Regions from separate parts of the Sphingomonas sp. DC4900 genome, predicted to be linked through region 2. Evidence: predicted binding sites of a transcription regulator. Region 2 holds the regulator's gene; the other holds the start of a gene.
The links. Region 2 encodes LexA, which represses DNA repair genes until DNA is damaged. Its sites were predicted from a motif close to GTTCCNCNCTTGTTCT; they were not measured.

Region 1 (5,764 bases), on a different contig from region 2:
CATCTTGTCACATACAATCGTGATGCCGTTATTCAAATACCAAAATTGCGTATTTTCCCGACTTACCGCTGTCGCAAAAATCTTTCTGTTGACATCATTTTCCTCGCCCAAATAAAGTCGAATATTATCTTCAAATAAAGAGTCATCAACCTCTTGGGGAAATTCGGGGTCGCCTATAAGGCGGACGATTTCGTCTCCTCTTACAGTTCCAATAAGACCCTTTGCAAATCCATCAGTCCGACCATAGTACTGATCTTCAACAAGAGATAATGTATATTCTCGATCGGATACAGCGCTCTTCGTCAGAAAGCGACTGAACCAAAGTAGATCATGCTGTCGTAAGGTGGCGTGCTGATATGGTCTTAAAGAATCTTCAAACCTCTCCTTATGGGAGGCAATTAAGGGGGATGCGTTATTGCAGAGGTGGACATGGATCGAGTAAACAGCCTCATCCAGCGCGGACCATATGGCCTGTACCTTGCTCCATAATAGAGAATTGCAAGTCGACTCCAGTGATGGATCTTTTCTAAAACATCCATCAAGGAAACTGAGAATTTTATCGATTTCGTTGGATGGAAAAGAGCCTGCTGTTTTCTCGAATGTGCTAACGTACTTAAACTGGAAGATATGTATTGCGCGTTTTTCCAGCCGGCTGTCGATAAAAAGGGCATCAACGCCCCTGTCGTCGCCGCCATCCGTTATCGCGCTGCGGATTTCGTCGTCGTCGATTTTAAGAATTTTGGACAACGCGAAATATTGAAAGGCTTTGCTCTCCTCTTGGAGAGCGAGAGAGCGCTGAAAAGCATGGACGTTAGTGCGGACTTGGCTCCAATCTAGAAGCGTTGGCTTTGCTGTTGTTGACGGCATCCGCACCCCCACATGTGATTCCTGTCAGCCTACATCGCTAACAGACGTATTTGCACGCGTTTTCAACAACGGCGCCAAATACTTCCCCGTAAAGCTCCGCGGTTCCTTCACCACATCCTCCGGCGTGCCGGTGGCGACGATCTCGCCGCCCTTCACGCCGCCTTCCGGCCCCAAATCGACGATCCAGTCCGCCGTCTTGATGACGTCGAGATTGTGTTCGATGACGACGACGGTGTTGCCCTGCTCGACCAGCGCGTGGAGGACTTCGAGCAGTTTGCGCACGTCTTCGAAGTGCAGGCCCGTCGTCGGTTCGTCGAGGATGTAGAGCGTGTTGCCGGTGGCGCGGCGTGAGAGTTCCTTGGCGAGTTTGACGCGTTGCGCTTCGCCGCCCGACAGGGTGGTCGCCTGCTGGCCGACCTTGACGTAGCCCAGGCCCACCTCGACCAGCATCTCCATCTTGTCGCGGATCGGGGGCACGGCCTTGAAGAACTCCGCGGCATCCTCGACGGTCATGTCGAGCACGTCGGCGATGCTCTTGCCCTTGAACTTCACCTCCAGCGTTTCGCGATTGTAGCGGGCGCCGTGGCAGACGTCGCAGGTGACGTAGACGTCGGGGAGGAAGTGCATCTCGATCTTGAGCACGCCGTCGCCCTGGCACGCCTCGCAGCGGCCGCCCTTGACGTTGAAGCTGAAGCGGCCGGGCTTGTAGCCGCGCGCCTGCGCCTCCGGCAGGCCGGCGAACCAGTCGCGGATCTGGGTGAAGCTGCCGGTGTAGGTCGCCGGGTTCGACCGCGGCGTGCGGCCGATCGGCGACTGGTCGATGTCGATGACCTTGTCGAGGTGCTGGAGTCCGGTGACCTTGTCGTGCTTGCCCGCCAGGATGCGCGCGCCGTTGAGCGTGCGTGCGGCGGCGGCGTAGAGCGTGTCGATCGTGAAGCTCGACTTGCCCGATCCCGACACGCCGGTGATGCAGGTGAAGGTGCCGAGCGGGATCGATGCCGTCACGCCGGTGAGGTTGTTGGCGCGCGCGTTGTGGACGGTCAGCTTCTTGCCGTTGCCCTTGCGGCGCTGCGCGGGGACGGGGACTTCGCGCGTGCCGTTCAGGTAATCGGCGGTGATGCTGGTCTTGCTCTTGAGCAATTGCTTGAGCGTGCCCTGCGCTACGATCTGGCCGCCGTGGACGCCGGCGCCCGGCCCCATGTCGATGACGTAATCGGCGGTGCGGATTGCATCCTCGTCATGCTCGACCACCAGCACGGTGTTGCCGAGGTCGCGCAGGCGGCGGAGCGTCGCGAGCAGCATGTCGTTGTCGCGCTGGTGCAGGCCGATGCTGGGTTCGTCGAGGACGTACAGCACGCCCGACAGGCCGCTGCCGATCTGCGACGCCAGGCGGATGCGCTGGCTCTCGCCGCCCGACAGCGTGCCCGAGGTGCGATCGAGGTTGAGATAATCGAGGCCGACGTTGTTGAGGAAGCCGAGGCGCTCGACGATCTCCTTCAGGATGCGTTCGGCGATCGCGCGCTGCTGGTCGCCGAGGTGGTTGGGCAGATCGGTGAAGAAGGCGAGCGCGTCGACCACGCTGAGGTGCGTGGCGTGGGCGATGTCGGTCTTGGCGATCTTGACCGCGAGCGCCTCGGGCTTGAGGCGCGCGCCGTGGCAGACCTCGCACGGGCGCGACAACTGGTATTTGCCCAGCTCCTCGCGCATCCACGCGCTCTCGGTCTGGAGCAGGCGGCGGTTGAGGTTGCCGATCACGCCCTCGAACGGTTTCTTGACGTCGTAGCTCTTCTTGCCGTCGACGAAGGTGAGCGTGACCGCCTTGCCCTTGGTGCCGAACAGGATGACGTCCTGCGTTTCGGGGTGCAGGTCCTTCCACGGCGTATCGAGGTCAAATTTATATTCGCGCGCGAGCGAGCCGAGGACCTGCATGTAATAGGGGCTGGGCGGGTTGGACTTCGCCCAAGGGACGACGGCGCCCTTCTTGATGCTGAGGTCGTGGTTGGGGACGACGAGGTCTTCGTCGAACAGCAGTTTCTCGCCCAGGCCGTCGCACGCGGGGCAGGCGCCTTGGGGCGCGTTGAAGCTGAACAGGCGCGGCTCGATTTCGGCGATGGTGAAGCCGCTGATCGGGCAGGCGAACTTTTCGCTGAACACGATGCGGCCGGCGGGCGCGTTGTCGCCGAGGACTTCGGACTTGGGGGTGTGCGGTTCGACGGGATCGGCCGGGTCGATATAGGCGAGGCCGTCGGCGAGCTTCAGCGCGGTTTCGAAGCTTTCGGCGAGGCGCGTGGCGGCGTCGGCGCGGACGACGAGGCGGTCGACGACGATCTCGATGTCGTGCTTGTACTTCTTGTCGAGCGCGGGGGCTTCGTCGATCTCATGGATCTGGCCGTCGATGCGCACGCGGGTGAAGCCCGCCTTCTGCCATTCGGCGAGTTCCTTGCGATATTCGCCCTTCCGCCCGCGCACGACGGGGGCGAGCAGGTACAGGCGCGTGCCCTCGGGCAGCGCCATGACGCGATCGACCATCTGGCTGACCGTCTGCGCGGCGATCGGCTCGCCGGTGGCGGGCGAATAGGGGATGCCGACGCGCGCCCAGAGCAGGCGCATGTAATCGTAGATTTCGGTGACGGTCGCGACGGTCGAGCGCGGGTTGCGCGACGTCGTCTTCTGCTCGATCGAGATGGCGGGCGACAGGCCCTCGATATGGTCGACGTCGGGCTTCTGCATCAGCTCGAGGAACTGGCGCGCATAGGCCGACAGCGATTCGACGTAGCGGCGCTGCCCCTCGGCATAGATGGTGTCGAAGGCGAGGCTCGATTTGCCAGACCCCGACAGGCCGGTGATGACCGTCAGCGTGTCGCGGGGGATGTCGACGTCGACGTCCTTGAGATTGTGCTCGCGCGCGCCGCGGACGGAAATTTTGGTCAGCATGAAGCGGGTTCTACTTCTGTTCTGTTTCTGATGCTAGTCTGGCAGGTAGGAACGCTTGCGCGCGATTTCGAGCCGCATTGAAAGCAAGGCGGCGGTGTCTTACGTCTGTGCCACACGAGGAGATTGCGCGATGGGCAAGAAGCACAAGAAGGCGAAGCTTCCGAAGGAAGTGCTGGGCGTGAAGCTGCCCAAGGAGGTGCGCGAGGTGGGCGGGGCGCTGCTGGAGAAGGCGAACAGCCCGCAGGGGCGCAAGATGCTGGCGGCGGGGCTGACGATGGCGGCGGCCGCGGCGACCGCGGCGCTGGCCAAGGGACGCGCCGAGCGGGCCGCCAAGCCGGACGCGCCGCGCCCGCCCGAGGCGCCGGTGCCGCCCGTGCCCCCGGTTCCTCCCGTCCCGCCGGTGCCGCCGCAGGGCACGCAGACGCAGCCCGACCCGCAGGCGATTGCCGAGGCGGTGGGCAAGGCGGCGGAAGCGATGCTGGGGCGGTTATTTGGTCGGAAAGACTGACGCGGCGGGGTTTGCGGGGCGCTCGCTATCCGTCCGACATAGGGACCGGTTGTATGGCGCCGGGACATCCAGGCTGCACTCGCGATACTGTCCATGTAGCTCCGCGAGCGATAGCGATCAGTCCGCGCGCCCGTGTGCGCCATCGCTCCGCGCGGCGGAGACGCAAAGGTGGCATTTCCGCATTCCGCCGGTCGCGGCAACTTGGGGTCGGTGACCGGGCCTTCCGCGCAATATAGCGCCACTCGCTGTGGCTGTTTTGCAACGCAACGTTGCTGAAAGCGGAAATAGGTCAGTAGTACGTGCTTTACGCGAGCAAGACAGTCACACAAGCGTCACGCAGTCCAGAAGACTGACATTCCAAATCGATGACGCATGGGGCGACCGAAAACGGCGCTGTTGCAAAGGGGATATACGTGACGAAAACCGCTCGATTCGATGTGACGCGCAAGGCGGCTCTGCTCGCCGCGGCGACGCCGCTGGCGCTGGTGCTGGGGGCCGCGCCGGCCTTCGCGCAGACCGCGACGCAGACGCCTGCGCAGCTCGAGATCAAGGATCAGCAGACCGATCCGACCACGACGCAGGGCGCGAGCGATCAGGACAAGGCGAGCGACATCGTCGTCACCGGGTCGCTGTTCCGTCGCACCGACACCGAAACGCCATCGCCGGTCACCGTGCTGACCAGCGACACGCTGGCCAAGGCGGGCATCACCACCGCGTCGGACGCGATCCGTTCGATCTCGGCGGACAGCGCGGGTTCGATCGGCACCGGCTTCCAGTCGGGCTTCTCGGCCGGCGGTTCGGCCGTGTCGCTGCGCGGCCTCGGCGTGTCGTCGACGCTGGTGCTGATCGACGGGCTGCGCTCGGCGAATTTCCCGCTGAACGACGATGGCCATAACGCCTATGTCGATCTGAACTCGATCCCGTTCAGCCTGGTCGACCGGATCGAAGTGCTGAAGGACGGCGCATCGTCGACCTATGGCGCGGACGCGATAGGCGGCGTGGTCAACGTGATCCTCAAGAAGCACTTCACCGGCATCGACGGCCTGGTCGAGGGCGGCGTCGCCGAACGCGGCGATGCGAGCCACCAGCGCGCGCAGCTGACGCTGGGCTATGGCGATTATGACCGCCAGGGTTTCAACGTCTACCTGAACGGCGAATATCAGCGCGACGGCCGTGTTTCGAACCACAGCCGCGGCTTCCCGTACAACACGCAGGACCTGACCTCGATCGGCGGACTGGACAATAACGCGTCCGACCAGTCGCTGACCGTCAACGTGCCGACCGCCTATGTCACGCGCGTCCGCCAGACCGACCTCAACAACCCGCTCGCCGGCCAGGTCGGCGCCCCGCTGACCACGCGCTACGACGCGTTGGGCTTGGCCAATTGCGCGCGCGACACGTTCGCCGTCACCACCGGTTCGGCGCAGGGCACCGGCTGCAAGTACGACCTGGTCG
Region 2 (5,764 bases):
GGAGGCGCTGACCGCCGTGTCGGTCGCCTTGCTCACCATCTACGACATGGCGAAGGCGATGGACCGCGCCATGACCATCTCGGACATCCGCCTGCTCGAAAAGGCCGGCGGCGCCTCTGGCGATTGGCGCGCCTGACGCCATGGCGCTGCTCCCGATCGACGAAGCCCAGGCGCGGCTGTTCGCGCACGCCCCGCCGGTCGGGACCGAAACCGTGCCGCTGACCGCCGCCGCCGGCCGCTGGGCGGCGGACGACATCGCCGCCCGCCGCACCCAGCCCGCCGCCGACCTGTCGGCGATGGACGGCTATGCGATCCGCTTCACCGACCTGCCCGGACCGTGGACGCTGATCGGCGAAAGCGCCGCCGGCCGCCCCTTTGCCGGCACCGTCGGGCCCGGCGAAACCGCGCGCATCTTCACCGGCGCGGCCATGCCCGAAGGCGCCGACACGGTGATGGTGCAGGAAGAGATCGCGGCCTCCGGCACCGCGATCCACCTGACTGGCGAAGGCCCGGCAACGCTCGGCCGCAACACCCGCCGCCGCGGCCTCGACTTTCACGCCGGCAATCGCCTGATCGCCCGCGGCGAGCGGCTGACGCCAGCCCGCATCGCCGTCGCCGCGACCGGCGGCATCGGCACGATCGCGGTCCACCGCCGGGTGCGCGTCGCCATCTGCGCGACGGGCGACGAACTGGTCGATCCGGGCACCCGCGGCGACGCGAGCGCGCTGCCCGAATCGAACCGCGCGATGCTGACGGCGATGCTCGCCGACCTGCCGATCGAGCTGATCGACCTCGGCATCCTGCCCGATGATCTCGATCGCCTGCGCGATGCGTTCGCGCGCGTCGACGCCGACCTGCTCGTCACCACCGGCGGCGCGTCCGTGGGCGACCACGACCTCGTGCGCCCGGCGCTGGAGGCGGCGGGCGGCGTCATCGATTTCTGGCGGATCGCGCTGCGGCCGGGCAAGCCGATGATGGCGGGACGGCGCGGCGCGATGCAGGTGCTGGGCCTGCCGGGCAACCCGGTATCGGCCTTCGTCACCGCCCTGCTCTTCGTCAAACCGTTGATCGCGCACCTGTCCGGCGCTGCGAACCCGCTGCCGCGCAGCACGATGGCGATCCTGGGGGAAGACCTGCCCGCCAACGGCCCGCGCACCGATTATCTGCGCGCAGAGCTGCGCGACGGCCGCGCCTATGCCTCGACCATTCAGGACAGTTCGATGCTGCTGACGCTGGCGCGCTCGCATTGCCTGATCGTGCGGCCGGTCGGTGCCCCCGTCGCGCGCGTGGGCGACTCGGCGGAAATCCTCGTCATCGCTTGACGCCCCACGAATTGTTCCCTAGAAGTTCCGCGTCTGTTCTGACGGGGAAGGACCGCTTATGCTCACGCGCAAGCAGCACGAGCTTGTATGCTTCATCAACGACCGGCTCGAGGAGACGGGCATCTCACCGTCGTTCGAGGAGATGAAGGACGCGCTCGACCTCAAGTCCAAGTCCGGCGTCCACCGCCTGATCAGCGCGCTGGAGGAACGCAACTTCATCCGCCGCCTTCCCAACCGTGCGCGCGCGCTGGAAGTGCTGCGCATGCCGGAACGCTCCGAACGCAAGGCGCCTGAAACGCCCGCTCCCGCTGCGCCGCCGAGCGCGCCGGCCGCGGGCAATGTGCGTCCCGCCCCCTCGCCGGCGAACGACGTCGTCGAAATCCCGCTGCACGGCCGGATCGCCGCCGGCGTGCCGATCGAGGCGTTCGAAGGCAGTTCGATGCTCGCCGTCCCCGCGGCGTTGCTCGGCACCGGCGAACATTATGCGCTGGAGGTTTCCGGCGACTCGATGGTCGAGGCTGGTATTCTAGATGGCGACTATGCGCTGATCCGCCGTACCGACATCGCCCGCGATGGCGAGATCGTCGTTGCGTTGATCGAGGATAGCGAGGCGACACTCAAATATTTCCGTCGCGAAGGCGCGATGATCCGCCTCGATCCCGCCAACCGCGCCTATGAGCCGCAGCGCTACGTTCCCTCGCACGTCCGCGTGCAGGGCAAATTGTCGGGTATCCTGCGCCGCTACGACTGACGGGATTCCGGCGTGGTGGCGCACCGCAAAACACGATCGTTCGTGAGACTTTTGTGACTTTCCAAACGGCGCCTTCTGCCTCCCGTCGAGGGCAGGGCATTCCGGCTTCCCGCTGATTGCGTGCTTGAAAGTCCTTAAATATCGGATGTTTAGACACGGGCATCATTGCGAGCGCAGCGAAGCAATGACGGATTGACCCGAACTCGTGCCGCTACGGGAAGCAGCGCCCCGTCGCAAAGGCTCAGACCGAGACCAGCGCTCGAGCTGAGGTCATCGCGGAGGCATGGCCGTCGGGATATCGTCCGGCCGAGGCGGGGCGACCTTGGCTCCCACCAACCATGGATGCCGATCCCCTGGCTGCGTCACGGTCCGCACACGCCCGCTCGCCAGGGTCAGCATGACCCCGCCGGTACGCCGCAGCACGGGCGCGTCTAGCCGCAGCCAGCGCGGCCGGCACGCCCGCGGCAGCCGCCGGTCGCTCACCACGACGTCCGCCCTCCCGCAGGCCGCGACCACATCCCGCCATGCCAGTTGGTAGCCGCTGCGGGTTGCCAGGACGCGGAACGACTGCCCTCCCCCGTCCCGCAGGACCGCCACGCACGCATCGCGGCTGCACCGGGCCTCCGGCAGATCGTCGAGCAGCCACGGCTCGCCATCGGTCCCGCCATTTTCGGCGAGCATCGCCCGCGTATAGTCCCCGGCGCGGTCGCGCAGCAGCGCCAGCCGGCCACCCAGCCGGATCGCCATATGCCGCCCGTCCCCCGTCACCAGCAGATCGGGTGGCGGGGTCGACGCCGCCCAGGCGGCACCGGCGACGACCGGCAGCACGCCGATCCAGCGCATCCGCGTACTCCACAGCGCCAGCCACAGCCCACCGGCGACCATCGACAGAAACGCCCCCAGCGGCATCGACGACACCACCAGAGACGCGCCCGGCGCATCCGCCACGACATGCGCCAGCCACAGCAGCCCGCGCAGCGCCCCATCGGTCAACCACCACACGGGCCCGCCCAGCCCGACCGTGTCCAGCACCAACGCCCCCGCCTCCAGCGGCATGACGACGAACGTCGTCAGCGGGATGGCGACGATATTGGCCGCAGCCCCATACAGGCCCGCCTTGTGGAAGTGATAGATTGCGATCGGCATCAGCGCCGCCTCCACCACCACGCCCGTCAGCAGCAGCGACCCAAGCCCGCGTAGCAGACGGCGTGCGCGCGCTTCCTCACGCGGCTCGAACCACCCGCGCACCCGCGGATGCTCGTGCAGCGCAACGATCGCCACGATCGCGGCGAACGACAGCTGGAAGCTTGGCCCCACCAGCGCTTCCGGCCGCACCGCGAGCACGACCATCGCGCCGGCCGCAACCAGCCGCAGCGTCATCGCCTCCCGCCCCATCGCCAGCGCCGCCAGCACGAGCAGCGCGGCGACGCACGATCGGATCGTGGGCACCTGGGATCCGGTGAGCAACGTATAGCCGATGGCGGCCAACGCCCCCATCCCCGCCGCGACCAACGGCAACCGGACGCGGATGGCGAGCCATGGCCACAGCGCGAGCAGCCGCAACGTGACGAACATCGTCGCCGCCACCGCCGCGGTGATGTGCAGCCCGCTGACCGACAGCAGATGCGCGAGGCCCGCCCGCCGCATCGCCTCCGCATCGCGCTCGCTGATCGCACCCTCGTCCCCGGTCGCCAGCGCCGCCGCAATGCCGCCCCGGCTCCCCCCCAGCCGATCGGTGATATGCGCGGTCAGGCGTCGCCGCAGGCTGCCCTCCGCCGCGCCGGGCGACACCAGCTCCACCGGCGCGAACCCCCGACCGGTCGCGCCAATCCCGGCAAACCACGCCGCCCGCGCAAAATCATACGCTCCCGGCACTGACGCCGCGGCCGGAGGCATCAACCGCGCCCGCAGCCGGATTCGCGCCGCCTCACCCAGCCCCCTCGGCACATCATCGGTCGCCAGGTTGATCCGCACCCGCGGTGGCAGTCCGATCCCCGGATCGCTCTCGATCGTCAGCCGCACCAGATCGCGCGCGACGAGCGCCTCCATCCCGACCACCCGCCCCGTCACCACGGCGACGACCGGCCGCGCCAGCACCGGGGCCGCGACCTGCTCGGCGCGCCACCATGCGGTCGCCACGCCTGCCGCCATCAGAACCGCGCCGACAGCGACGCTATGCGCCGCCCGCCCGCCCCGCCCGATCGCCGCCGCAACGCAGGCGATGGCGAGTGCCGCCAGCATCGCCGCGATCCACTGGTTGGGGTCGGGCATCAGGAACCAGCCGCCAGCGCCCGTCCCGAACGCCACCGGCACCCATAAAGCAATCCGATCGCGTTCCGCGTGCAGCCACGCTTCCACACGATCGCGCAACCGATGCCACCCCTGGGGCATTTGAAGGCGCACGGAGCGCGTGCTAGAGGCCGCGGCGGCTGAACTGGCCATCAGGTTTCAAACTTTGGGAGCAAGCGCGGTTGGGCGCAACAGTTGAAAATCGTTCGGGCGACGGCGCGGGAATAGTCACGCGATTCGCCCCCTCGCCCACCGGCTATCTGCACCTCGGCGGCGCGCGCACCGCGCTGTTCAATTGGCTGTACGCGCGTCACCATGGCGGCACGTTCCTGCTGCGGATCGAGGATACCGATCGTGCCCGCTCGACGCAGCCGGCGATCGACGCGATCCTCGCCGGCCTGCAATGGCTGGGCATCGATTGGGACGGCGACGCCGTCTTTCAGTTCGCGCGCGCCGATCGCCATGCCGAAGTGGCGCATCAGATGGTGGCGAACGGCCATGCCTATCGCTGCTACATGACGCAGGACGAGATCGCCGCGCAGCGCGAAGCGGCGCAGGCGGCGAAGCAGCCGCTGCGCATCCGCTCGCCTTGGCGCGACGCCGATCCCGCGACCGCGCCGGACGGCCAGCCCTTCGTCGTGCGCCTCAAGGCGCCGCGTGAGGGCGCGACGACGATCGACGACCAGGTACAGGGGTCGGTGACGGTCCAGAACAGCGAGCTCGACGACCTCATCCTCCTGCGCTCGGACGGCACGCCCACCTATATGCTCGCGGTGGTGGTCGACGATCACGACATGGGCGTGACGCACGTCATCCGCGGTGACGACCACCTCAACAACGCCTTTCGCCAGCTGCCGATCTACAAGGCGAATGGCTGGCCGGAGCCGGTCTACGCGCATATCCCGCTGATCCACGGCACCGACGGCGCAAAGCTGTCGAAGCGCCACGGCGCGGTGGGGATCGAAGCGTATCGCGACGAGCTCGGCATCCTGCCCGAAGCCTTCGACAATTACCTGCTCCGCCTCGGCTGGGGCCATGGCGACGATGAGATCATCAGCCGCGAACAGGCGACCGAATGGTTCGACCTCGACGCGGTCGGCAAGAGCCCGTCGCGCTTCGATTTGAAGAAGCTCGAAAACCTCAACGGCCATTACATCCGTGCCGCCGACGACGCGCGGCTGGCAGGGTTGGTCGCGGGGATCGGCGGCTATACCGACGTCGATCTGCTCACGCGCGCGATGCCGGTGCTGAAGGCGCGCGCCGCTAATCTCAACGAACTGAGCGACGGCGCCGCTTTCCTGTTTGCGGTCCGGCCGCTCGCGATGGATCAGGCAGCTTCGGACCTGCTGACCGCCGACGCCCGAACGCTCCTCGCTGCGCTGCACGCCGCGCTTGACGCGGT

Region 1: uvrA (excinuclease ABC subunit UvrA) is a predicted target of LexA. The motif match lies at 3,809-3,824, and genes of this name have one in related genera.

What each region holds. Positions count from the first base shown of each region.
Region 1 covers NZ_JAFCUK010000009.1:134,362-140,125, forward strand. The annotation lists gene ACP690_RS11930 (AIPR family protein) at 1-879, opposite strand, end outside; gene uvrA (excinuclease ABC subunit UvrA) at 892-3,801, opposite strand; gene ACP690_RS11940 (hypothetical protein) at 3,932-4,309, shown strand; gene ACP690_RS11945 (TonB-dependent receptor domain-containing protein) at 4,675-5,764, shown strand, end outside.
Region 2 covers NZ_JAFCUK010000004.1:178,631-184,394, reverse strand. The annotation lists gene moaC (cyclic pyranopterin monophosphate synthase MoaC) at 1-136, shown strand, start outside; gene ACP690_RS07365 (molybdopterin molybdotransferase MoeA) at 141-1,322, shown strand; gene lexA (transcriptional repressor LexA) at 1,381-2,073, shown strand; gene ACP690_RS07355 (ComEC/Rec2 family competence protein) at 2,344-4,464, opposite strand; gene gltX (glutamate--tRNA ligase) at 4,545-5,764, shown strand, end outside.